One region of the Streptomyces sp. NBC_01460 genome, then DNA from elsewhere that is predicted to be linked to it. Evidence: riboswitches for the same ligand, from Rfam matches in the RefSeq annotation. Region 1 holds a riboswitch; the other holds the start of a gene.
What was found. Region 1 has a riboswitch for S-adenosylmethionine ahead of OG488_RS09975 (aminotransferase class V-fold PLP-dependent enzyme). Riboswitches for the same ligand answer to the same signal wherever they lie in the genome.
Positions count from the first base shown of each region.

Region 2: it holds a riboswitch for S-adenosylmethionine, as region 1 does, so the genes downstream of both, thrC (threonine synthase) here and OG488_RS09975 (aminotransferase class V-fold PLP-dependent enzyme) in region 1, are expected to answer to the same signal.

Region 1 is NZ_CP109473.1:2,231,807-2,243,399, reverse strand. Features, by position in the region: gene qcrA (cytochrome bc1 complex Rieske iron-sulfur subunit) at 1-950, shown strand, start outside; gene qcrB (cytochrome bc1 complex cytochrome b subunit) at 947-2,572, shown strand; gene trpD (anthranilate phosphoribosyltransferase) at 2,693-3,757, shown strand; SAM riboswitch class IV at 3,842-3,959, shown strand; gene OG488_RS09975 (aminotransferase class V-fold PLP-dependent enzyme) at 4,143-5,519, shown strand; gene OG488_RS09970 (Lrp/AsnC family transcriptional regulator) at 5,596-5,877, opposite strand; gene OG488_RS09965 (rhomboid family intramembrane serine protease) at 5,874-6,623, opposite strand; gene OG488_RS09960 (hypothetical protein) at 6,794-7,036, shown strand; gene OG488_RS09955 (NYN domain-containing protein) at 7,074-8,435, shown strand; gene OG488_RS09950 (C40 family peptidase) at 8,731-9,756, shown strand; gene OG488_RS09945 (C40 family peptidase) at 10,004-11,026, shown strand; gene OG488_RS09940 (hypothetical protein) at 11,043-11,593, shown strand, end outside.
Region 2 is NZ_CP109473.1:4,681,502-4,693,094, forward strand. Features, by position in the region: gene OG488_RS21000 (alpha,alpha-trehalose-phosphate synthase (UDP-forming)) at 1-427, opposite strand, end outside; gene OG488_RS21005 (glucosyl-3-phosphoglycerate synthase) at 497-1,447, opposite strand; SAM riboswitch class I at 1,601-1,728, shown strand; gene thrC (threonine synthase) at 1,747-3,045, shown strand; gene OG488_RS21015 (MoaD/ThiS family protein) at 3,074-3,349, shown strand; gene OG488_RS21020 (cold-shock protein) at 3,800-4,006, shown strand; gene groL (chaperonin GroEL) at 4,338-5,960, shown strand; gene OG488_RS21030 (SDR family NAD(P)-dependent oxidoreductase) at 6,097-7,035, opposite strand; gene OG488_RS21035 (TetR/AcrR family transcriptional regulator) at 7,077-7,670, opposite strand; gene OG488_RS21040 (MFS transporter) at 7,780-9,213, shown strand; gene OG488_RS21045 (glycosyl hydrolase family 28-related protein) at 9,510-11,528, shown strand.

The DNA of each region.
Region 1 (11,593 bases):
CGGCCCACCGGCCGCGCGTCCAGGACATCGACGAACGGGCCGCGAACCGCTCCGAGCGGGCTGTCGCGTTCATGTTCACGCTGTCGATGCTGGCGACGGTCGGTTTCATCGCCTGTTACGTGATCTTCCCGGTCGACAAGATCGTCTACATCTGGCCGTTCGGTCATGTGAGCGCGCTGAACTTCTCCCTGGGTCTGACCCTGGGGCTGGCGCTGTTCTTCATCGGCGCGGGTGCCGTGCACTGGGCGCGGACCCTGATGTCGGATGTGGAGGTCGCCGACGACCGGCACGCGATCGAGGCGGAGCCCGAGGTCAAGGCCAAGGTGATGGCCGACTTCGCGGCGGGTGCCGCGGAGTCCGCGATCGGGCGGCGCAAGCTGATCCGCAACACGATGTTCGGTGCGCTGGCCCTGGTGCCGCTCTCCGGTGTGGTGCTGCTGCGTGACCTGGGTCCGCTGCCGGAGAAGAAGCTCCGCTCGACCCTGTGGGCCAAGGGCAAGCAGCTGGTGAACATGAACACCATGGAGCCGCTGCGTCCCGAGGACGTCGTGGTCGGTTCGCTGACCTTCGCCATGCCCGAGGGGCTGGAGGAGGACGCGCACGACTTCCAGACGCAGATCGCCAAGGCCGCCCTGATGATCATCCGGATCGAGCCGGACAACATCAAGGACAAGCGCGAGCGTGAGTGGGCCCACGAGGGAATCGTGGCGTTCTCCAAGATCTGCACCCATGTCGGCTGCCCGATCAGCCTGTACGAGCAGCAGACGCATCACGTGCTCTGCCCGTGCCACCAGTCCACCTTCGACCTCTCCGACGGCGCCCGCGTCATCTTCGGTCCGGCCGGTCATCCCCTTCCGCAGCTGCGGATCGGTGTGAACAGCGAGGGCAACCTCGAGGCGCTCGGTGACTTCGAAGAGCCCGTCGGTCCTGCCTTCTGGGAGCGCGGATGAGTACTGCGACGGAAACACAGCGCAAGGCGCCCGCCGGTGAGCGGGTGGCCGACTGGGCGGACGGCCGACTGGGCATCTACGGCCTGGCCAAGGCCAACATGCGCAAGATCTTCCCGGACCATTGGTCCTTCATGCTCGGTGAGATCTGCCTCTACAGCTTCATCATCATCATCCTCACGGGTGTGTACCTGACGCTGTTCTTCCACCCGAGCATGAACGAGGTCGTGTACCACGGCTCGTACGAGCCGATGCAGGGCATCCGGATGTCCGAGGCCTACGCCTCGACGCTGGACATCAGCTTCGACGTCCGCGGTGGTCTGCTCGTCCGGCAGATCCACCACTGGGCAGCGGTGATCTTCCTCGCCGGCATGTTCGTGCACATGTTCCGGGTGTTCTTCACCGGGGCGTACCGCAAGCCGCGTGAGATCAACTGGCTGTTCGGCTTCCTGCTGTTCGTCCTGGGCATGTTCACCGGGTTCACCGGCTACTCGCTCCCGGACGACCTGCTCTCCGGAACCGGCGTGCGCTTCACGCAGGGCGCCATCCTGTCGATGCCGATCGTGGGCACCTACATCTCGATGTTCCTGTTCGGCGGGGAGTTCCCCGGCGGCGACATCATCGCGAGGTTCTACTCGATCCACATCCTGCTGCTGCCGGGCATCATGCTCGGGCTCGTGGTCGGCCACCTCATCCTGGTCTTCTTCCACAAGCACACGCAGTTCGCCGGGCCTGGCAGGACGAACAAGAACGTCGTCGGCATGCCGCTGCTGCCGGTGTACATGGCCAAGGCCGGGGGCTTCTTCTTCCTGGTCTTCGGCTTCATCGCGATCATCGCGGCGATCGCCACGATCAACCCGATCTGGGCGCTCGGCCCCTACCGGCCCGACCAGGTGTCCACGGGCGCCCAGCCGGACTGGTACATGGGATTCGCCGAAGGCTTCGTCCGTGTGATGCCGGGCTGGGAGATCAACCTCTGGGGCCACACGCTGGTCCTGGGCGTGCTGATCCCGCTGGTCCTGTTCGGTGTGATCCTCGCGGCCCTGGCGCTCTACCCCTTCATCGAGTCGTGGATCACCGGGGACAAGCGCGAGCACCACATCCTGGACCGCCCGCGCAACGCTCCGACGCGCACCGGTCTCGGTGTCGCCTGGGTGACGATCTACTTCGTCATGCTGATCGGCGGCGGCAACGACATCTGGGCGACCCACTTCAACCTGTCGCTCAACGCGATCAGCTGGTTCGTGCGGATCGCCTTCTTCGTCGGCCCGGTCGTGGCGTTCGTCGTCACGCGCCGGATCTGCCTCGGCCTCCAGCGCCGCGACAAGGAGAAGGTGCTGCACGGGCGCGAGTCCGGCACCATCAAGCGCCTTCCGCACGGTGAGTTCGTGGAGATCCACGAGCCGCTCAGCCCGGGGCAGCTGCACACGCTCACGGCGCACGAGCAGTACAAGCCGCTCGAGATCGGCCCCACGGTCGACGAGAACGGTGTCGAGCGCAAGCCGTCGGCGGTCCAGAAGCTGCGGGTCCGGCTCAGCAAGAGCTACTACGGCGAGGACAACCAGATCGCCAAGCCCACCGTCGAGGAGTACAAGGAGATCACCGAGGGCCACGGCCACCACTGATCACCAGCTGAACGCCACAGCGGGAGCCCCGTCCATCCGATGGACGGGGCTCTTCGCCGTCCCCGGGGCTGGATAGGGTGGAGGCATTCTTGTACCGGCTGTGGACCCCAGGAGCGGACCATGAACGTTGTGACCCCGGACGGCGGCGACAGCGTGGCGGCCCCTACCTGGCCCGGCGTGCTGACCCCCCTCCTGCGCGGTGAGGACCTGAGCGAGGACGACACGGCCTGGGCCATGGACCGCATCATGAGCGGCGAGGCCTCCGACGTGCAGATCGCCGGCTTCGCGGTCGCGCTGCGCGCCAAGGGGGAGACCGTCGGCGAGGTCACCGGACTCGTCCGCGCCATGTACGAGCACGCCCACACCATCCACGTGCCCGGCCGCACGGTCGACATCGTGGGGACCGGTGGCGACATGGCCAAGACGGTCAACATCTCCACCATGTCCGCGATCGTCGTCGCGGGGACGGGCGCCAAGGTCGTCAAGCACGGCAACCGGGCCTCCTCCTCGGCGAGCGGGGCCTCGGACGTCCTGGAGAAGCTCGGCGTCAACCTCGACCTGACGCCTCAGCGCGTCGTCGCGGTGGCCGAGGAGGCGGGCATCACCTTCTGCTTCGCCGTGAAGTTCCACCCGGCCCTGCGGTACGCCGCGAGGGCCCGCAAGGAGCTCGGCACGCAGACCACCTTCAACATCCTCGGCCCGCTCACCAACCCGGCCCGGGTGCGCTCCCAGGCCATCGGGGTCGCCGACGTGAGGATGGCGCCCATCGTGGCGGGTGTGCTGGCGGCCCGGGGGAATTCGGCGCTGGTCTTCCGGGGCGACGACGGTCTGGACGAGCTGACCACCACGGCGACCTCGCGGGTCTGGATCGTCCGTGACGGTGCCGTCCGCGAGGAGGCCTTCGACCCGCGTGACGTCGGCCTGGACCTGGTCCCCGTCGAGGCCCTGCGCGGCGCGGACGCCTCGTACAACGCGGACGTGGCCCGTCGGCTGCTCGACGGGGAGAGCGGCCCCGTACGCGACGCGGTGCTGCTCAACTCCGCCGCCGCGCTGGTCGCCCTGGACCCGGCGGAGGGCACGCTGAACGAGCAGCTCGCGGCCGGGATCGCGCGGGCCGCGGAGTCGATCGACTCGGGCGCGGCCAAGCGCGCGCTGGAGCGCTGGGTGGCGGCCAGCAACGCCTGAGGGCGCACGGTGTGAGCAAGGGCGCAGTCCGCATCGCGGACTGCGCCCTTGCGCGTCGTCACGGGTATGGCAAGATGCTGCGCAGGTCATGAGTGACAGCGACTACGGCCCCGGCCCGCTGTCCGGCAACCCTCCGTCCGTGGCGGGGTGCCCCGGGTGAAGACCAGGCCGCAGGCAGCGAGGTCTGTGGCAAGCGCGGGCCCCTCGGCATCGTCGGATGCCACCCCTTGGGGTCCTTGGTCCCAGGGAGCCTCTTGTGAGCAAGCGAATGCGATAGGGCGAGACGCCCTCCTCCGCACACCCTTTTCTCTGTTCCCCGTACTGCTGCCGTGTCCTGTCGGACCGCCGGTGCGTGGATTTCGCCTGCCTCTTACGGGAGTTCGCCATGTCTGTCACCACCGCTGCCGTCGACCAGTCGGTTTGTGCCCCGCTGCCGGTTCTGGGTGCCGATGTCACCGTTCCGCTCGTGACGGGCGGAGATGTCACCTACGCCGCCCTCGACTACGCGGCCAGCGCCCCGGCCCTCCAGCGGGTGTGGGACGACGTGGCCGCCTACGCCCCGTACTACGGCAGCGTGCACCGCGGTGCCGGCTACCTCTCGCAGCTCTCCACCGACCTGTTCGAGAGCAGCCGCGTGACCGTGGCGGAGTTCCTCGGCTGCCGCGCCGACGACCAGGTGGTCTTCACCCGCTCCACGACCGACTCCCTCAACCTGCTGGCCGCCGCGCTTCCCGCCGACTGCCAGGTGTTCGTGTTCGAGACCGAGCACCACGCCTCGCTGCTCCCCTGGCGCGACGCCCGGGTGACCTACCTCGACGCTCCGCGCACCCCTGACCAGGCGGTCGCCACGCTGGAGCGGGCGCTGGCCGCCCGTGACCCCCACGGGCCCGCGCTGGTCTGCGTCACGGGCGCCTCCAACGTCACCGGTGAGCTGTGGCCGGTGAGGGAACTGGCCGTCGCCGCCCACGCCCACGGCGCGAGGATCGTGCTCGACGCGGCGCAGCTGGCGCCGCATCACCCGGTGGACATCGCCGCGCTGGACGTCGACTGGGTCGCCTTCTCCGGCCACAAGCTGTACGCGCCCTTCGGCTCGGGCGTGCTCGCCGGCCGGTCCGACTGGCTGGTGGCCGCGGAGCCCTACCTCGCCGGCGGCGGAGCCTCCCGCAAGGTCGCCCGGCGCACCGACGGCGGCGTCGACGTCGAGTGGCACACCACCGCGGCACGGCACGAGGCCGGATCGCCCAACGTCATCGGCGTCTACTCCATCGCCGCGGCCTGCAAGGCCCTGACCGAGGCGGGCTTCGACCGGCTGGTCGCGCGGGAGCAGCAGCTCGTGACCCGGGTCCGCGAGGGCCTGGCCGGTGTCCCCGAGGTCAAGGTGCTCTCGCTGTTCGGCGACGACGCCCCGAGGGTCGGCGTCATCTCCTTCGTGGTCGAGGGATGGAACAGCTCGCACTTCGCCGCGGCGCTCTCCGCCGAGTACGGCATCGGGGTGCGCGACGGACTGTTCTGCGCCCACCCGCTGGTGCGGACCCTGCTGGGCAGCGAGCCGCAGGACCCGGGCGAGTGCGGCGCCCCGGAGGCCGCGCCGGGGGAGAGGTCCCTCAACGCCATCCGGGTGAGCTTCGGCGCGGGCACGCCGGACGAGCACATCGAGCGGTTCGTCGGGGCCGTCCGGGAGCTGGTGAGCAAGGGCGCCCGCTGGACCTACCGCACCGAGGAGGGCCGCTGTGTGCCCGACCGGGGCGCCGCGCAGGTCTGACCGGTCCGGAGACGGCTCCGGCGGGGGACGGAAGGCATGCCTTCCGTCCCCCGCCGGAGCCGTACGCGCAGGAGCCCTAGGCGTCGAGGCCGATGGCGAAGGCCGCCTCGAGGTCGTGCTGCGAGTAGGTGCGGAACGCCACGTGGGTGTCCGTCGCCTCCACGCCCTGGATCTTGCTGATCCGGCCCGGGATGACATCGGCCAGATCGTCGTGCCGGGCCACCCGGACCATGGCGATCAGGTCGTACGTACCGGTGACCGAGAAGACCTCGCTGACGCTGTCCAGCGCGGCGATGGCCTCGGCGATCTCGGGAATCCGGTCCACGCTGGTCTTGATGAGCACGATCGCGGTGATCACGGCTGTCTTTCTCCCTCGGTGGCCGTGGCTGGAGCTTTCACTCTAGTCCCCCGGAACCGGCCCCAGGCGTAGAGGAACCCGGCCCCGAAGCCCGCCACGTGGGCGAGGTAGGCCACGCCCGGCCCGCTGCCCGCGCTCTGCGCCGCCAGCCACTGCAGGACGAACCAGAACACGAGCACGATCCAGGCGGGGAAACGCAGCGGGAGGAAGAAGAGGAAGGGGAAGAGGCTGGTGACCCGGGCCCGGGGGAAGAGGTAGAGGAACGCGCCGAGCACCGCCGAGATGGCCCCCGACGCCCCGACCAGTGTCTGGTCGGAGTCCGCGTGCACCACCGCGTAGGCCGCCAGAGCGACGTAGCCGCACACGAGGTAGAAGAACGTGAACTCGGCGCGGCCCATGCGTTCCTCGGTCATCGCGCCGAACACGTGAAGGAAGAGCAGGTTGCCCAGCAGGTGCAGCCAGCTGCCGTGCACGAAGAGCGCGGTCAGCGGGGTCAGCGCCGCGTGCGCCGAGCCCTCCATGAGCTCGCTGGGGATCACGCCCCACCGCTCGAAGTACCCGGCCTGGGCGGCCAGGAGGGCGTCGGCGCCGCCGCCGACGGGATTGAACCCGGAGAGCGGGCTGATCAGGAACACCGCGCAGCAGAGAGCGACGATCCCGTACGTGACCGGGGCGCCGCCCGCCGCGGCCGCCGCCCCGAGCTCCCGGGCGCGCTCCCGCCAGTGGACTTCCCGCCGATCGATCACGTACAGAGCATGACGCACCCGGCGAGAACGGGACAGACCGCCTCGCCGTGTCGATAGGTATGCGCAAGGCCGTAGGGTTGCGGCAGGACATCCGCAGTTCGACGGCGCACCGCGAGATCGAAGACCTGGGCACGTACGAGACTCGACGAACGACGAAAGAGGACGCAACGATGACGACGGTTCCCCAGCCGACGGACGGGACCCGCTGGCGCTGCACGCTCTGCGGCAACCTCACCCGTTTCGATGTGACGCGCTCCTCGAAGGTCGTCGAGTACGTGCATCTCGACCTGGCCGGGGAGTCGAGTGTCGAGGAGCGCGAGGTGGTCAGTGAGACCATCGAGTCGGTGCGCTGTCGTTGGTGCAACGCCGTGGATCAGATCGAGCTGGTCGACAGGCCTGGTGCCGACTCCTGACGGGGCCGTGCGGACAGACATATTGGGGTGATGGATGGTGGAGCAGCCGACAGGCGGCGCCGGACCGGCCGACGCGGCCGACGGCACCGCGGAGTCGCTCGACCGTCCGCTGCCCGAGGGTGTGCGCCGCAAGGTGGTGGCGCTGGTCTCGGACGCCTTCGGCGGTCTGACCGTCGGCGAACTCCCCGCCCAACTGCGGCAGTACGCCCGCTTCACTCCCACCAGGCGGGCCAAGTTCGCGGGTAACGCGATGGCGGCCGCGCTGGAGAGCGATCCCGCCTTCCGGCGGCGCATCGGCGAGCGGGTCGGCCAGACCCAGCCGGAGCTGGCCGAAGCCCTCACGTCCGGTGCGCCGCCCGCCGCCGCCGATCCGGTCGACGTGGCCGCCGCCGCCTACGTGCTGCGCCCCGCCGGCTGGGCCAAGCTGGTCGCCGCCGCCGGCGAGGAGGTCCAGCGGGCGCACGCCGAGCGGGCGGACGAGGAGACCAGGCGCGAGCTGGAACGGCTGCGCGAGGAGCTCGACCAGGCCCGTGGCCAGACCAGGGCCGACACCGAGCGGCTGCGCTCGGAGCTTGAGTCCTCCCGCAAGGAGGCCGACTCCCTGCACCGCAAGCTGCGCAGCGCGCTCAGCGAGGTGAAGCGGGGCGAGGCCGCCCTGCGCAAGGCCGGGGCCGAGGCCGACGCCGTGCGCGCCGAGGCCGCGGCCCAGGTCTCCGCCGCCGAGAGCGAGTCCCGCCGGCTCAAGGCCCGGCTGGCCGAGGCGGAGGCCTCCGTCGAAGCGGGCCGCAGGGCTGCCAGGGAAGGACGGTCGGTCGAGGACATGCGGCTGCGGCTGCTCCTGGACACCGTGCTCGACGCGGCCCAGGGACTCCGCCGTGAACTGGCCCTGCCCCCCTCGTCGATCCGCCCCGCGGACGGTGTCGAGGCGGTGGAACCCGGCCGGATGTCACCGAAGGACATTGCGGCCAGGGCCCTTTCGGAGACCGATCCGGCGCTCCTGGACCAGCTGCTCGCCCTGCCGCAGGCGCATCTGATCGTCGACGGCTACAACGTCACGAAGACCGGCTATCCGCAGATGCCGCTGGAGAAGCAGCGGCTGCGCCTCCTCGGCGGCCTCTCCGTCCTCGCGGCCCAGACCGGCGCCGAGATGACCTGCGTCTTCGACGGCGCCGAGCTGGCCGTTCCCGTCCTGCTCGCGCCACCGCGCGGCGTCCGCGTGCTGTTCAGCAAGGCGGGGGTGACCGCGGACGAGCTCATCCGTCAACTGGCGCGCGCGGAACCGCCGGGCAGACCCGTCGTGGTGGTCTCCACCGACCGGGAGGTCGCCGACGGGGTGGCGAAGGCGGGGGCGAGGCCGGTCGCGTCCGCCTTGCTCCTGAAGCGCCTTTCGCGCGTCTGAGGCGTCTTGTGAGGCATGGGCGACTTGCCGGAATTTATGGAACGTACCGTCAAGTCCCCACTACACGCAGTGTGATGAAAGTAAAGAAGTGCCTGGTGTGACGAGATTTTCCTCGTGAGGATTTGAACTGATCACAAGATGGTCACTAGGGTCAGGCCTCGAACCTTCGCACGGTTGATTGCCCACCCGGGGTGACAGCGAAGGAACCGCCGAGTCCGTGACGTGCACGGAGCCGGGGTCCGTTCGTGTCCCCCACAGCCCGGTAGGCGGCTCGAGGAAGAAGGAGCTCGCCTTCGTGGCGTCCCACCGTCGTCCCAAGCAGCCGAGCCGCACCCGCGTGACCGTGCTCACCGCGACCGCCGCCGCAGCCGTGGCCCTGACCTCCCAGGCGGCCCACGCCGACCCCAAGCCGACCAAGAGCGAGGTCAAGGCGAAGGTCGACAAGCTCTACCACGAGGCCGAGGAAGCCACCGAGAAGGCGAACGGCGCCAAGGAGCAGCAGGACAAGCTCAAGAAGCAGGCCGACGCGCTCCAGGACAAGGTCGCCCGCGGACAGGACGAGCTCAACGCCCTGCGCGGCGAGCTCGGTTCGCTGGCCACGGCGCAGTACCGCTCCGGCGGTCTCGACCCGTCGGTCCAGCTGCTGCTCTCCTCGGACCCGGACAGCTTCCTCGACCAGGCCTCCGCGCTCGACCAGCTGACGGCCAAGCAGGCCGAGTCGCTGCAGAAGATCCAGGCGAAGCAGCGGACCCTCGCGCAGGAGCGCAAGGAGGCGCAGGCCAAGCTCAGCGACCTCGCCGACGTCCGCAAGACGCTGAACGAGAACAAGCAGAAGTATCAGGGCAAGCTCGCCGACGCCCAGAAGCTGCTGAACACCCTCACCGCGGCCGAGCGCGCCAAGATGGCGGAGCAGGAGCAGCGCGCCAGCCGCGCCGCCGGTGACCGGGTGGAGCTCGGCAACGAGGTCCCCGCGTCCGCACGCGGCGCCGCGGCCCTCCAGGCTGCCTCCACGCAGCAGGGCAAGCCCTACGTCTCCGGCGGCACCGGCCCCAACTCGTTCGACTGCTCGGGTCTGACCCAGTGGGCGTACGCCCAGGCCGGCGTCCAGCTCACCCGCACCACGTACACCCAGATCAACGACGGTCCCCGCATCGGCCGCAGCGCCCTGAAGCCGGGCGACCTGGTCTTCTTCAACAACACCTCGCACGTGGGTCTGTACGCGGGGAACAACCAGATCCTGCACGCCCCGAAGCCCGGCGCCGTGGTCCGCTACGAGTCGATGGACTACATGGGCACCTTCCAGTTCGGCGTGCGCCCCTGACGCCCGAACGGGCGAATCACGGCACCCCGCGACGACACCCCGCCCCGCCGGAGACCACAGGTCACCGGCGGGGCGCCGTCGTTTCCGGCGTTGTTCGCCTCCCTCCGCCTCCGGCGTGGCCTTTGGCCGGGGTGTAGCCGTCCGGTTACTGTCTGCGCTGCCGCGCAGCTCCCGGTCGTCGGTCCGCCCGCCCCGGGCGGCAGGGGCTGCGCACGTCTGCGTACAGCGGAAGGGAGTGCGGCTTCCTGTGGTGTCGCATCGCCGCCCCACCCGGCCCGGCCTCAACCGTGGCGTCCGGGCCACCGTCCTGTCCGCCGCCGCGGCCACCGCGGCGGCCACCCTCAACGCCGCGCCCGCGAGCGCCGTGCCGGAGGACACCCACGAGACGGCGAAGGCAGCGGTCGACCGGCTGTACGGGGAGGCCGAGCGCGCCACCGAGCGGTTCAACGCCGCCCGGGAGAGCCTCGGCCGGCAGCGCGAACGGATCGCCGCGGCGCAGGACTCGGCGGCCCGGACGCAGGAGGGCATCAACCGGATGCGGGCGTCCCTCGGCTCGATGGCGGGCGCGCAGTACCGCTCCGGGGGCATCGACCCCTCGGTCGCGCTGCTGCTCTCCTCGGACCCGGACAGCTTCCTGGACCGGGCCGCCGCCCTGGACCGGGTGGGCGAGCGCCGTGCCGTGACGCTGGGCAAGCTCCACCGGGCCCAGCGCAGGATCGCCCAGATCCACGCCGAGGCCGCCGGAGCCCTGGCCGCCATGGAACGCGACCGGGCCTCCGTGGCACGCCACAAGCGCGCTGTGGAGGGCAAGCTGGCCCGGGCCCGCCACCTGCTGCACTCGCTGCCCGCCACCGACCGCGCTTCCCTGGGCCGTGCGTCGCGCTCAGGGCCGGACACGGCGCTCGGCGCCGAGGCTCCCGGCTCCGCGCGCGGTCTGGCGGCGCTCATGGCGGCCCGGGGGGCCCTCGGCCGCCCGTACGTGTGGGGCGCCAACGGGCCCTCGGGGTTCGACTGCTCCGGCCTCATGCAGTGGGCGTACGCACAGGCCGGGGTCGGTCTGCCCAGGACCTCGCAGGCACAGCGGTACGCGGGCCGCATGGTGCCGCTCTCGCAGGCGAGGCCCGGAGACCTGGTCGCCTACCGCGCGGACGCCAGCCACATCGGGATGTACGCCGGGAACGGCCAGGTCATCCACGCCCCCTACCCCGGCGCCCCGGTGCGCTACGACCCCGTCGGCATGATGCCCGTCTCCTCGGTCACGCGCGTCTGACCGTACGATCGGCTGGATGGCTGTTCGGACGCAGGACGCGCGGCGGGAGCGCACCCGCAGGCGGAGCACGGCGGGTGCCGTGCTCGCCGCCCTGCTGCTCGCGCCCGCCTGCTCCGGCCCCCGGGACACCGCCACCGGGATCACCGCCCAGGAGGTCCGGGCCACCCTGGACCGCCGGGCGGCGGCGGTCATGGAGCACGACACCGACGCCTACCTGGCCGCGCTCGACCCCCGGGCCGCCTCCTTCCGGGCCGCCCAGCGCACCGAGCTGCACCACCTCGCCGACGTACCCCTGGAGTCCTGGGCGTACGAGGTGAACGACGTGACCGCCGAAGGCGCGGACCGGGTCACCGCCGAGGTCGAGCTGCGCTACCGGATCGAGGGCTACGACCGGGCGCCCGTGTCCTCCTCCCGCACGGTGGAGCTGGTCCGCCGCGGTGAGGACCGCACCTGGTACATCGCCGCGGACCGGGCCGCCGACGGCGCCCCGGCGCAGCTCTGGCAGCAGGGCGACGTCGAGGTCGTACGGGGCACCCGCAGCCTGGTCCTCGGGGTCGGGCGGACGAC
Region 2 (11,593 bases), 2.4 Mb from region 1:
CGAGGACGGCGGCGCCCTCGGCCGCCTCCTCGGCGAGCGCCTCGGCGAAGGCCCGGTTGTACGCCTCGTAGGAGGCCCACTGGCGGCGGAACTCCGCGTCGAAGACGGGCTCCACCGGCGTCTGGTAGATCATGTGGTGGACGAACCAGAGCACCGAGTTCGCGATGCCGTTGTACGCGTCCGCGTGGACCTCCGCGTCGATGTCGAGCATCCGGACGCCGGGCTCGGACACCCCGCGCCGCACCGCCTCGCGGTCGCCGTCGCTGAGGGCGGCGCACACCCACAGCTTGTCGTCGACGGCGCTGAGGCCGGAGACCAGCCCGCCCCCGCCCCGTTTCGAGTCGAGCGTGCCGTCCTCCCGCCGTGCGTACGACACCGGGCCGCGATTGGACGCGACGAGGACCTGGGCAGCGTGCTCGGAGACCATGTACCCGAACCTAGCCCGTTCGGGAAGCCGCCAAACGTGAAGCGGGTGTGGAGCCGGGCGGGAGAAGCGTCACGCCGCGTCCCGGGAGGCGTACTCCGCGATGTCCCGCATCGGCGGCCGCTCCTCGGTGTCCACCGCGTGGGTGCGCGGGACGAAACCGCCGGGTCCTCGCTCGAACTGGACGAGCTCGGGCCGTACGAGCGGTCCCCGGGAGAGCCGCAGCTGCGCCGTGCGGTAGATCGCGGCCGACATCCGGCCGAGGGCCTGGCCGTCCTGGTGGCGGTGCCTGCGGACACCGACGTCGACCTGCGCCAGCGCGTCCAGGCCGACCGTGTGCAGCGCGTCGACGAGCAGGGCGAGCTCCACTCCGTAACCGACGGGGAAGGGGAGCCGCTCCAGCAGGGAGCGCCGCACCGCGTACTCGCCGCCCAGCGGCTGGACGAAGCCGGCCAGCCGCGGCCAGTGCAGATTGAGCAGCGGGCGGGCCACCAGCTCGGTCACCCGGCCGCCCTGTCCTGCCGCGTCGCCGAGCGGGCGGTCGTACATGGCCTTGACGAAGTGCACCGAGGGGTCGGTCAGCAGCGGTCCGACGATGCCGGAGACGAAGTCCGCGGAGAAGTCCTTCAGGTCCGCGTCGACGAAGCAGACGATCTCGCCGCTGGTCACCAGCAGCGAGCGCCACAGGACCTCGCCCTTGCCCGGCAGGGCGGGGATCCGGGGGAGGATCGCGTCGCGGTGCACGACCCGGGCGCCGGCCCGGCGCGCCTCCTCGGCGGTGGCGTCGGTGGATCCGGAGTCGATCACCACCAGCTCGTCGACGAGCGGGACCTTCTCCATCAGCTCGCGCCGGATCTCCGCGACGATCGCCCCGACCGTCGCCTCCTCGTCCAGCGCGGGCAGGACGACGCTCACCCGCGCGCGGTGCGGATCCGTCGCCCGCGCTGCCGTGAGGCGGTCCAGCGGGCGGTCGGCAGCCGACCAGGAACGCCTGGTCAGCCAGCGTTCCACCTCTTCCAGCACGGTCGATACTCCCTGTATGTGATCCATCTCGCGGTTCGGACGTCTATCTCAACCGTCCGGTGCTTCGGTTACAGTCTTGAACAACGCGGATGACCCTCGCATGTCGGGGTCGGTCCGCGAATAAACGCCCGGATCCATGGTCCGGTGCCATAGCGCTCATCCAGAGGGACTGAGGGAACGGCCCGTTGAAGTCCCGGCAACCCTCCTGCCGACCGCGAGGTCACGGTGGGGAAGGTGCCAATTCCGTCTTGTGGCGAAATACGTCGCAAGGAAGATGAGGAGAAAGGGCCTCCGCCATCATGGCCGTGCAGACAGTTGCAGCGAACACCAATTCTTCCGCCGTGGACCTCGGTCCCGCCGCGGCGCTTTCCTGCCGCGAGTGCGGCGAGCGTTTCGAGCTCGGACCCATTTTCGCCTGTGCGTCCTGTTTCGGGCCGCTCGAAGTGGCGTACGACCTGCCGAGCGGCTCCCCCGAAGAGCTGAAGAAGCGAATCGCCGAGGGTCCGAACAACATCTGGCGCTACGCGCCGCTGCTGCCGGTCCCCTCCGACGTCGCGGACAAGCCCAACATCAACCCCGGCTTCACGAAGCTGGTCAAGGCCGACAACCTCGCCCGCGAGCTGGGTGTGACCGGCGGCCTGTACGTCAAGGACGACTCCGGCAACCCGACGCACTCCTTCAAGGACCGTGTCGTCGCCATCGCCGTCGAGGCCGCCCGCGCCTTCGGATTCACCACACTCTCCTGCTCCTCCACCGGCAACCTCGCCGGCGCGGTGGGTGCCGCCGCCGCTCGCGCCGGCTTCCGCTCCTGCGTGTTCATCCCGCACGACCTGGAGCAGGGCAAGGTCGTCATGGCCGCGGTGTACGGCGGCGAGCTGGTCGGCATCGAGGGCAATTACGACGACGTCAACCGCTTCTGCTCGGAGCTCATCGGCGACCCGCTCGGCGAGGGCTGGGGCTTCGTCAACGTCAACCTCCGGCCGTACTACGGCGAGGGCTCCAAGACCCTGGCGTACGAGATCTGTGAGCAGCTCGGCTGGGAGCTGCCCGACCAGCTCGTCATCCCGATCGCGTCCGGCTCGCAGCTCACGAAGATCGACAAGGGTCTGCAGGAGCTGATCAAGCTCGGCCTCGTCGAGGACAAGCCGTACAAGATCTTCGGTGCCCAGGCCGAGGGCTGCTCCCCGGTCTCCACCGCCTTCAAGGCCGGCCACGACGTCGTGCGGCCCCAGAAGCCGAACACCATCGCCAAGTCCCTGGCGATCGGCAACCCGGCCGACGGCCCGTACGTCCTGGACATCGCCCGGCGCACCGGCGGTGCCGTGGAGGACGTCAATGACGAGCAGGTCGTCGACGCGATCAAGCTGCTGGCCCGGACCGAGGGCATCTTCGCGGAGACCGCGGGCGGTGTGACCGTCGGCGTCACGAAGAAGCTGATCGACGCCGGCCTGCTCGACCCGACGCTGACAACCGTGGTCCTGAACACCGGTGACGGCCTCAAGACGCTCGACGCGGTCGCCCCCACGACCGGCCTGTCGGCGACGATCCGGCCCAGCCTGGACGCGTTCCGCGACGCGGGCCTCGCCGCCGCCAACTGACCACCCGAGACCGAAGGAAGGCACCCACATGAGCGTCAAGGTCCGTATCCCCACCATCCTCCGCACCTACACGGACGGTCAGGCCGAGGTCTCGGCGGAGGGCGCGATCCTCTCCGAGGTCATCGCGTCCCTGGAGCAGAACCACCCGGGCATCGGCGCCCGTGTCCTCGACGACCAGGGCAAGCTGCGCCGCTTCGTCAACGTGTACGTCAACGACGACGACGTGCGCTTCGAGGGCGGTCTGGACGCGGCCACCCCGGACGGCGCCGGCGTCTCCATCATCCCGGCCGTCGCCGGAGGCTGACCGCCGCAGGCGCGATACGGGCCGGCTCGGCCGCCCGGTTCCACAGAGTGAGCAGAATGCCCCCCTCCGCGAGAGAAGCGGAGGGGGGCATTCTGCATGGTTGAGCGCGGTACAGTTGGGGAAGTCCCCGCAGCTACCCGCGCCGCCCGCATATGAGAATGCGCCTGGCCGCGACAAGAAGTAGCCAAAGTACGTGAACCCCTTGAGGCATAAGTGGCCTTTGTCAGGCCCGACTTGCCCTGGAATCCCATGAATTCCGCCTATCCGTGCGCTCGCGTGCGCCCAGAATTCTCGTCCGATTGACCTGTTGCAGAGGGCAGTTGGGCAGATACATTCGGCCGCGGTCGACGCGTTCCGGCGCACGCCACCCTCTCCTGTCGGAGGGTGAGTTCTGACCCGGGCCCGCGAAGTGCGGTGCTCGTGCAAGGGCCAGTAATAGGGGAGTTAGGCATGGCTCAGGGCACCGTCAAGTGGTTCAACGCGGAGAAGGGGTACGGCTTCATCGCGGTCGACGGTGGTGCGGATGTTTTCGTCCACTACAGCGCGATCCAGATGGACGGGTACCGCACCCTCGAAGAGGGTCAGCGAGTTGAATTCGAGATCTCGCAGGGCCAGAAGGGGCCGCAGGCGGACATGGTCAAGCTCGCCGTCGGCTGAGCTCGGCGCGGTCGGCCAACGACACTACTCACGCGCGAGAGGTCCGTACCCCCACCGGGGTGCGGGCCTCTCGTGCGTCCCCGGCCTGCCCTGTCGCTCCTCTGTTCGCCCCCGGTGGTTGTCCACATCCCGAGGACGACGCTTGCACTCGCAGGGGTCGAGTGCTAATCATTGGCGTTAGCACTCTCCAGGTGAGAGTGACAGAAACTTGGACCGGGCCGGTGAGGCCCGCAGGCCCAGTGGGGCAAGGAACCACTGAGCACGCTGGCCGTCCGTCGCGGGCGCCTCTCGGTCCGGAGAAATCCACCCCTGTCCGGGAGGACCACTTCACATGGCCAAGATCATCGCGTTCGACGAGGAGGCACGGCGCGGTCTCGAGCGCGGGATGAACCAGCTCGCCGACGCCGTCAAGGTCACCCTCGGCCCCAAGGGCCGTAACGTCGTCCTCGAGAAGAAGTGGGGCGCGCCCACGATCACCAACGATGGTGTTTCCATCGCCAAGGAGATCGAGCTCGAGGACCCGTACGAGAAGATCGGTGCGGAGCTGGTCAAGGAGGTCGCCAAGAAGACGGACGACGTCGCCGGCGACGGTACGACCACCGCCACCGTTCTCGCCCAGGCGCTCGTCCGCGAGGGCCTGCGCAACGTCGCCGCGGGTGCCAACCCGATGGCTCTCAAGCGTGGCATCGAGAAGGCCGTCGAGGCCGTCTCCGCCGCTCTGCTGGAGCAGGCGAAGGACGTGGAGACCAAGGAGCAGATCGCTTCGACGGCCTCCATCTCCGCTGCCGACACCGAGATCGGCGCCAAGATCGCCGAGGCGATGGACAAGGTCGGCAAGGAAGGCGTCATCACCGTCGAGGAGTCCCAGACCTTCGGTCTGGAGCTCGAGCTCACCGAGGGTATGCGCTTCGACAAGGGCTACATCTCGGCGTACTTCGCCACCGACATGGAGCGCATGGAGTCGTCGTTCGACGACCCGTACATCCTCATCGTCAACTCCAAGATCAGCAACGTGAAGGACCTCCTTCCGCTGCTCGAGAAGGTCATGCAGTCGGGCAAGCCCCTGCTGATCATCGCGGAGGACGTCGAGGGCGAGGCGCTGTCGACGCTGGTCGTCAACAAGATCCGTGGCACCTTCAAGTCCGTCGCCGTCAAGGCTCCGGGCTTCGGTGACCGCCGCAAGGCCATGCTCGGCGACATCGCCATCCTCACCGGTGGCACCGTCATCTCCGAGGAGGTCGGTCTCAAGCTGGAGAACGCCGGCCTGGACCTGCTCGGCACCGCCCGCAAGGTCGTCATCACCAAGGACGAGACGACGATCGTCGACGGCGGCGGTGACAGCGACCAGGTTCAGGGTCGCGTCAAGCAGATCCGCGCCGAGATCGAGAACTCCGACTCGGACTACGACCGCGAGAAGCTCCAGGAGCGTCTCGCGAAGCTGGCCGGCGGCGTGGCCGTCATCAAGGCCGGCGCCGCCACCGAGGTGGAGCTCAAGGAGCGCAAGCACCGCATCGAGGACGCGGTGCGCAACGCCAAGGCCGCCGTCGAGGAGGGCATCGTCGCCGGTGGTGGCGTGGCTCTGCTCCAGGCCACGGCCGTCTTCGAGAAGCTCGACCTGACCGGTGACGAGGCCACGGGCGCCAACGCCGTGAAGCTCGCGCTGGAGGCCCCGCTCAAGCAGATCGCCGTCAACGGTGGTCTCGAGGGTGGCGTCATCGTCGAGAAGGTGCGCAACCTGCCGATCGGTCACGGCCTCAACGCCGCGACCGGCGAGTACGTCGACATGATCGCCGAGGGCATCATCGACCCGGCGAAGGTCACGCGCTCCGCCCTGCAGAACGCCGCGTCCATCGCCGCGCTCTTCCTCACCACCGAGGCCGTCATCGCCGACAAGCCGGAGAAGGCCTCTGCGGCCGCTCCGGGCGGCATGCCGGGCGGTGACATGGACTTCTGATCCTCGGATCAGCAGCTCCTGGCAGTACCCGCAGTACCTGTACGACGCCGGCCCCCGGGATTCCTTCCCGGGGGCCGGCGTCGTCGTGCGCCGTGGCGCCCCGCTCCGCGCCATCGACGACCGCTGCTGTGGAGCGTCAGGGGGTGAAGGGGGCCACGCCGGTCAGTCGGGTGCTCGCTGCCCAGAGGGCTTGGCCGGTGGGCCGGTCGGCCATGTGGGGGTGGGGTGTTTCGAGGTGGGGCTTGCCGCTGAGGCCGAACCTGCTGGGGCCCCACAGCTGGCCGCCTCGGACGTCCGGGTCGAGGGTGGCCCGGACGGCGGGCCAGGCGCCGGCGTCCTTGCCCTGGAGAAGGGCTCTCGCGGGGAGGGCCAGGAGTTGTCGGGGTCCGGAGCGCTGGTGGATGCCGGGCCGGGGCGGGGTGAGGGCGTCCAGGGCGCCGCCGGGATGGGCGATCACGCTCATGCAGGTGCTGCCCGCGGCGCGCAGCCGGCGGTCGAGTTCGAGGGCGAAGGCCATCTGGGCGAGTTTGGAGCGGCCGTAGGTGCGCTTGGGGTCGTAGTCGCGTACGGATTGCAGGTCGTCGAGGTCGAGGCGCTCGGAGCGGGCGGCGAAGCTGCCCATGGTGATGATCCGGGCCGCCGGAGCCGCCTCCAGCCAGGGGGCCAGCCAGTGCACCAGGGCGAAGTGGCCGAGGTGGTTGGTGGCGAACATGAGTTCGTGGCCGTGGTGGTTCTGCTCGCGGGGCGGTTCGTCCAGTGCGATGCCCGCGTTGAGGACCACGGCGTCCAGGGCGTCGGTGTCCAGCCGGCCGGCGGACGCCCTCAGGGAGGCGAGGTCGGCCAGGTCCAGGGGTATGTGCCGCACACGGGACCCGCTGACGCGGGCGGTGAGGGCTTCCACGGCGGCGGCGGCTTTCGCAGGGTTGCGGCTGCCGATGATGACGGTTGCTCCGGCGGCGGCGAGCTGCTCGGCGACGAAGTAGCCGATGCCGGCGTTGCCGCCGGTCACCAGCACGGTGGTGCCGTCGGCGCGCGGGGGCTTGTGTACGTTCCAGGCCACGGGGGCTCCTTGCAGGGGGCCGCCGGTGGGGTCCGCAGGCGGCGGCGGGGGCGGTGTCAGAGTTCGGGCCAGCCCATGTGGAGGCGGCGGAACGCCTCGGCGAGGGCGGCCTTGCGGTCGGGGCGGCTCGATGCCAGGTCGGGGGTCTCCAGCACGTAGCGGGCCAGGAGGCGGTGGGATTCGTCGGGCTCGCTCCGGCCGGCGGCCTCCGCGAGCAGGCGGGCGAGCGGCTCCTGACAGGCCACCCAGACCTGACGTGCGTAGGGCCACAGCGCGGGAGTGTCCATGATCAGTTCTGCCGCGCGCCGGTAGCGCTCGGGCAGGTCGCGTTCGTCGGCGAAGGGGGCACGGCCGGCGAAGAAGGCGTGCAGGGCGTCCAGGGGCGAGCTGCCTTCGGGCCGGTTGCGGACCGCGTCGACCAGGGATGCCTCCCGCTCCCCGCTGTCGTCGAGGATCAGGGCTTCCTTGCCCGCCGGGAAGTGCGCGAACAGGGTCGTGGTCGCGGTGTCCGCGGCCTCGGCGATCTGGGCGATCGTCACCTTCTCGTAGCCGTGCTCCAGGAAGAGCTCCAGGGCCGCGTCGGCCAGGGCCTTGCGGGTTGCCGCCTTCTTGCGTTCGCGCCTGCCGGGCGCGGCTCCAGTGGTCGCCATGACGGAAAGATAGCACCACGTACTTCAAAACCCTACTCATTGCAGTTTTGGCCATAGTTGTGTTTCAGTCTGAGTCGTAAATCCCATACTGTTCAGTCTTGGAGTCGTCATGACCATCACCACGGAAACCGGGCCTCCGACGGGAGCGGCACGGCTGGGCAAGCTCGCGATGTGGGCCGTCCTGCTCCTGGTCCTGCTCGCCGACGCGCTCGACATGATCGACGCGACCGTCACCAACATCGCGGCGCCCACGATCGTGGGCGACGTCGGCGGCGGCGACGGCCTGATCAAATGGCTCGGAGCGTCCTACGCCCTGGCCATGGGCGTCCTGCTCGTCATCGGCGGACGCCTCGGCGACCGCTACGGACAGCGCCGCCTCTTCCTGATCGGCATGAGCGGCTTCACCCTCGCCTCGGCGGCCTGTGGGCTGGCCGGAGGATCCGGCGTGATGATCTCCGCCCGGATCCTGCAGGGCGCCTTCGGTGCGCTCCTCATCCCCCAGGGCATGGCGATCATCACCCGCCACTTCACGCCCGACATGCGACGTACGTCGTTCAACCTGTTCGGTCCGCTGCTGGGCATCGCCACGATCGGTGGCCCGGTTCTGGCCGGGTTCGTCATCGACGCCGACTTCGCCGGGCTGTCCTGGCGGCCGATCTTCCTGGTCAACCTGCTCCTGGGTACCGTCGGCGTCGTCCTGGCCGCCCGGATCCTGCCCCGCGACAACGCCGACCCGGCCGTCACCGTGGACGGGGCCGGCGCCGGCATCCTCGCCCTGGCCATGTTCGGGACGATGTTCGGGTTGATCGAGGGCTCCGAGTCCGACTGGAGCATCCTCTCCCTCGCGGCCCTGGTCCTCGGCGTGGTGTTCCTGCTGCTGTTCGCGCGCCGTCAGCGGACCGCCGCCGCGCCGCTCATCGAGCCCTCGCTGTTCCGCAACAAGGGCTTCACCTCGGGGCTGTTGGTCGGGCTGATGTTCTTCGCCGTCACCAACGGACTGGCCTTCGTCCTCTCCCTGTTCATCCAGCAGGCCCTGGGTGCCGGCCCCGGCAGCGCGGCCGTGGGCATGCTTCCGCTGACCCTCGGCATCATCGCCGGCGCCGGCGCGGGCATGGCCCTGGCCAAGAGGCTGGGCCGCCTCCTCATCCTCGCGGGCATGCTGGTCACCCTCGCCGGCGCCGGCTGGCTCCTGGCCCTGGTGGTCACCAGCGGCACCGACGTCACCCTGCTCGCCCTGGCACCCGCCGGCGTCCTGGCCGGCATCGGCATGGGTGCCTGCTTCGGCACCCTCTTCGACATCACGATCGGCGACATCGACCCCGCCGAAGCAGGCAGTGCGAGCGGCACCCTCACCGCCGTCCAGCAACTCGCCACCGCGCTGGGCTCCGCCACCGTCACCACCGTCTACCTCCACGGCGGCGCCCCCGGCCATGCCATGACCCTCGCCCTCGTCACCGTCATGGCCGTCACCGTCGTCTGCCTGCCCTTCCTCGGCCTCCTGCCCAGGACCGCACCCGCCGACAGCCCGGCACCCGGCCACTGAACGCTCGGACGCACCCGGCCCGGCGACTGCGGACCGGCGCCACCCCGGCCCGGTCGAACGCCGAGATCCGCAGCGGACAGCCGTGATCAAGGCTTGGCGCCGACGGCTGTACCGCTGGTCCCCAGGGCCGGTTCCCTCCAAGGGGAGCAGTCGTTCCCCGCTAGAGAGCCACACGCAAAAGTATGACGGTTTTTTGCATGTACTCAGCAGTGAGGAGAAATCTTCTCGCACGCCTCTTGTGGTGGTGATTCCGCGCGCCCTAACGTCGCCTCACCTCCGAGAGAAACGGGCATGCGATGTCACGTCACATCACGGTCGCCGCGCTGACGGCCGCCGTCGTCGGACTGGGGGCGCTGACCGGCGCTCCCGCCGCCCAGGGCGCGGAGGGGAAACAGTCGTCCGCGCCGACGGTGACGCGCGCGGGCCTCGCTCCCGCCCTGGTGGCCGGTCGCGGCGCCGACGTCCCCTTCGCCGAGCAGGAGGCGGAGAACGCCGCGACGAACGGCACGGTCATCGGACCCGACCGCACCGCCTACACCCTCCCCGCCGAGGCGTCCGGCCGTAAGGCGGTCCGCCTGGTGCCCGGCGAGCACGTCGAGTTCACCCTGCCGGAGGCCGCGAACGCGATCACCGTGCGCTACAGCATCCCGGACGCTCCCGGAGGCGGCGGCATCACCGCCCCGCTCGACGTCGCCGTCAACGGCGCGCAGCGCTCGACGATGACGCTGACCTCGCAGTACTCCTGGCTGTACAACCAGTACCCGTTCACCAACGACCCCGGCGCCGATCTGCTCCAGCCCGGCTGGTGGATCACCGAGTGCGCGTGCGTCCCGAACGCGACGACGCCCGCCCCGGTGATCTCCAAGCCCTTCCGGCCGAACCACTTCTACGACGAGCAGCGCCTGCTGCTGGGCAAGAGGTACCGGGCGGGTGACACCGTCCGCCTGACCGTCCCCGCCGGGAGCCGTGCCGCGTGGACGGTCATCGATGTGCTCGACTCGGAGCTCGTGGGCCTGCCCCACGTCGAGCTCCGGGCCGCGAACGCGCTGCTCTTCGGGGCCGATCCGTCGGGGCGCAGGGATTCCGCGGGCGCCCTGGACCGGGCGATCGCCTTCGCCAAGCGCAAGAACCTGCCGGTGTACGTCCCGCCGGGCACCTACCAGGTCAACCGGCACATCGTCGTCGACGACGTCACGATCAGGGGCGCCGGCAGCTGGTACACGACGTTCAAGGGCCGCCAGGTCGCGCTCGACGCCCCGGCCGCCGACGGCTCGGTCCACACGGGCGTCGGCTTCTACGGCAAGGACGCGGCCGACGGCGGCAGCCGCGACGTCCACCTGTCGGGCTTCGCCATCGAGGGGGACGTCCGGGAGCGGATCGACACCGACCAGGTGAACGGCGTCGGCGGGGCGATGAGCGACTCCTCGATCGAGGGCCTGCACATCCGCCACACCAAGGTCGGCATGTGGTTCGACGGCCCGATGTCGAACCTGAGGATCACGGGCAACGTCATCGTCGACCAGATCGCCGACGCCATCAACTTCCACGGAGGGGTGACGGATTCGGAGGTCTCGCACGCCTTCGTCCGCAACTCGGGTGACGACGGCCTCGCGATGTGGTCCGAGAAGCGGGCCAACGCGGGCAACACCTTCGCCCGCAACACCGTGCAGAGCCCGGTCCTCGCCAACGGCATCGCGGTCTACGGCGGTACGGACAACACCGTGTCCGGCAACCTCGTTGCCGATCCCGTACGTGAGGGGAGCGCGCTGCACGTCGGCGCCCGCTTCGGCGCCGAGGCGTTCCGGGGGCGGCTCGACCTGAGCGACAACACCACGGTCCGGGCCGGGACGTACGAACTGAACTGGAACATCGGGCTCGGAGCCATCTGGTTCTTCGCCCTGGACCGGGACATCGACGCCGACATACGGGTGACGGGGAACCACTTCCTCGACAACACCTACAACGCGATCATGCTGGTCACCGACTGGCCGGTGAAGGACACGTACAAGATCCAGGGCGTGCACTTCAAGGACGTCAAGGTGGACGGCACGGGCACCTCGGTGGTGAGCGCGCGTGCGGCGGGGTCGGCGACCTTCGAGAACGTCGACGCGCGCAACGTGGGGGCCGTGGGGGTCAACAACTGCGGGTCCTTCCACTTCACCCCCGCCGGTTCGGAGTTCACCCTGGTCGACCGCGGCGGCAACGACGGCGGTGGCACGACGGGCGACTGGCTGGCGCCGTGGCTGCTGCCGAACACGATCACCTGCGACGACCGGCCGCCGGTGGTCGCGCCGCCCGCCCCGGGAGCGTGGTGACGACGCCGGACGTCCGGCATGTGTGAAGGGCCGGTACGGCGCGGGAGACGCGCCGTACCGGCCCT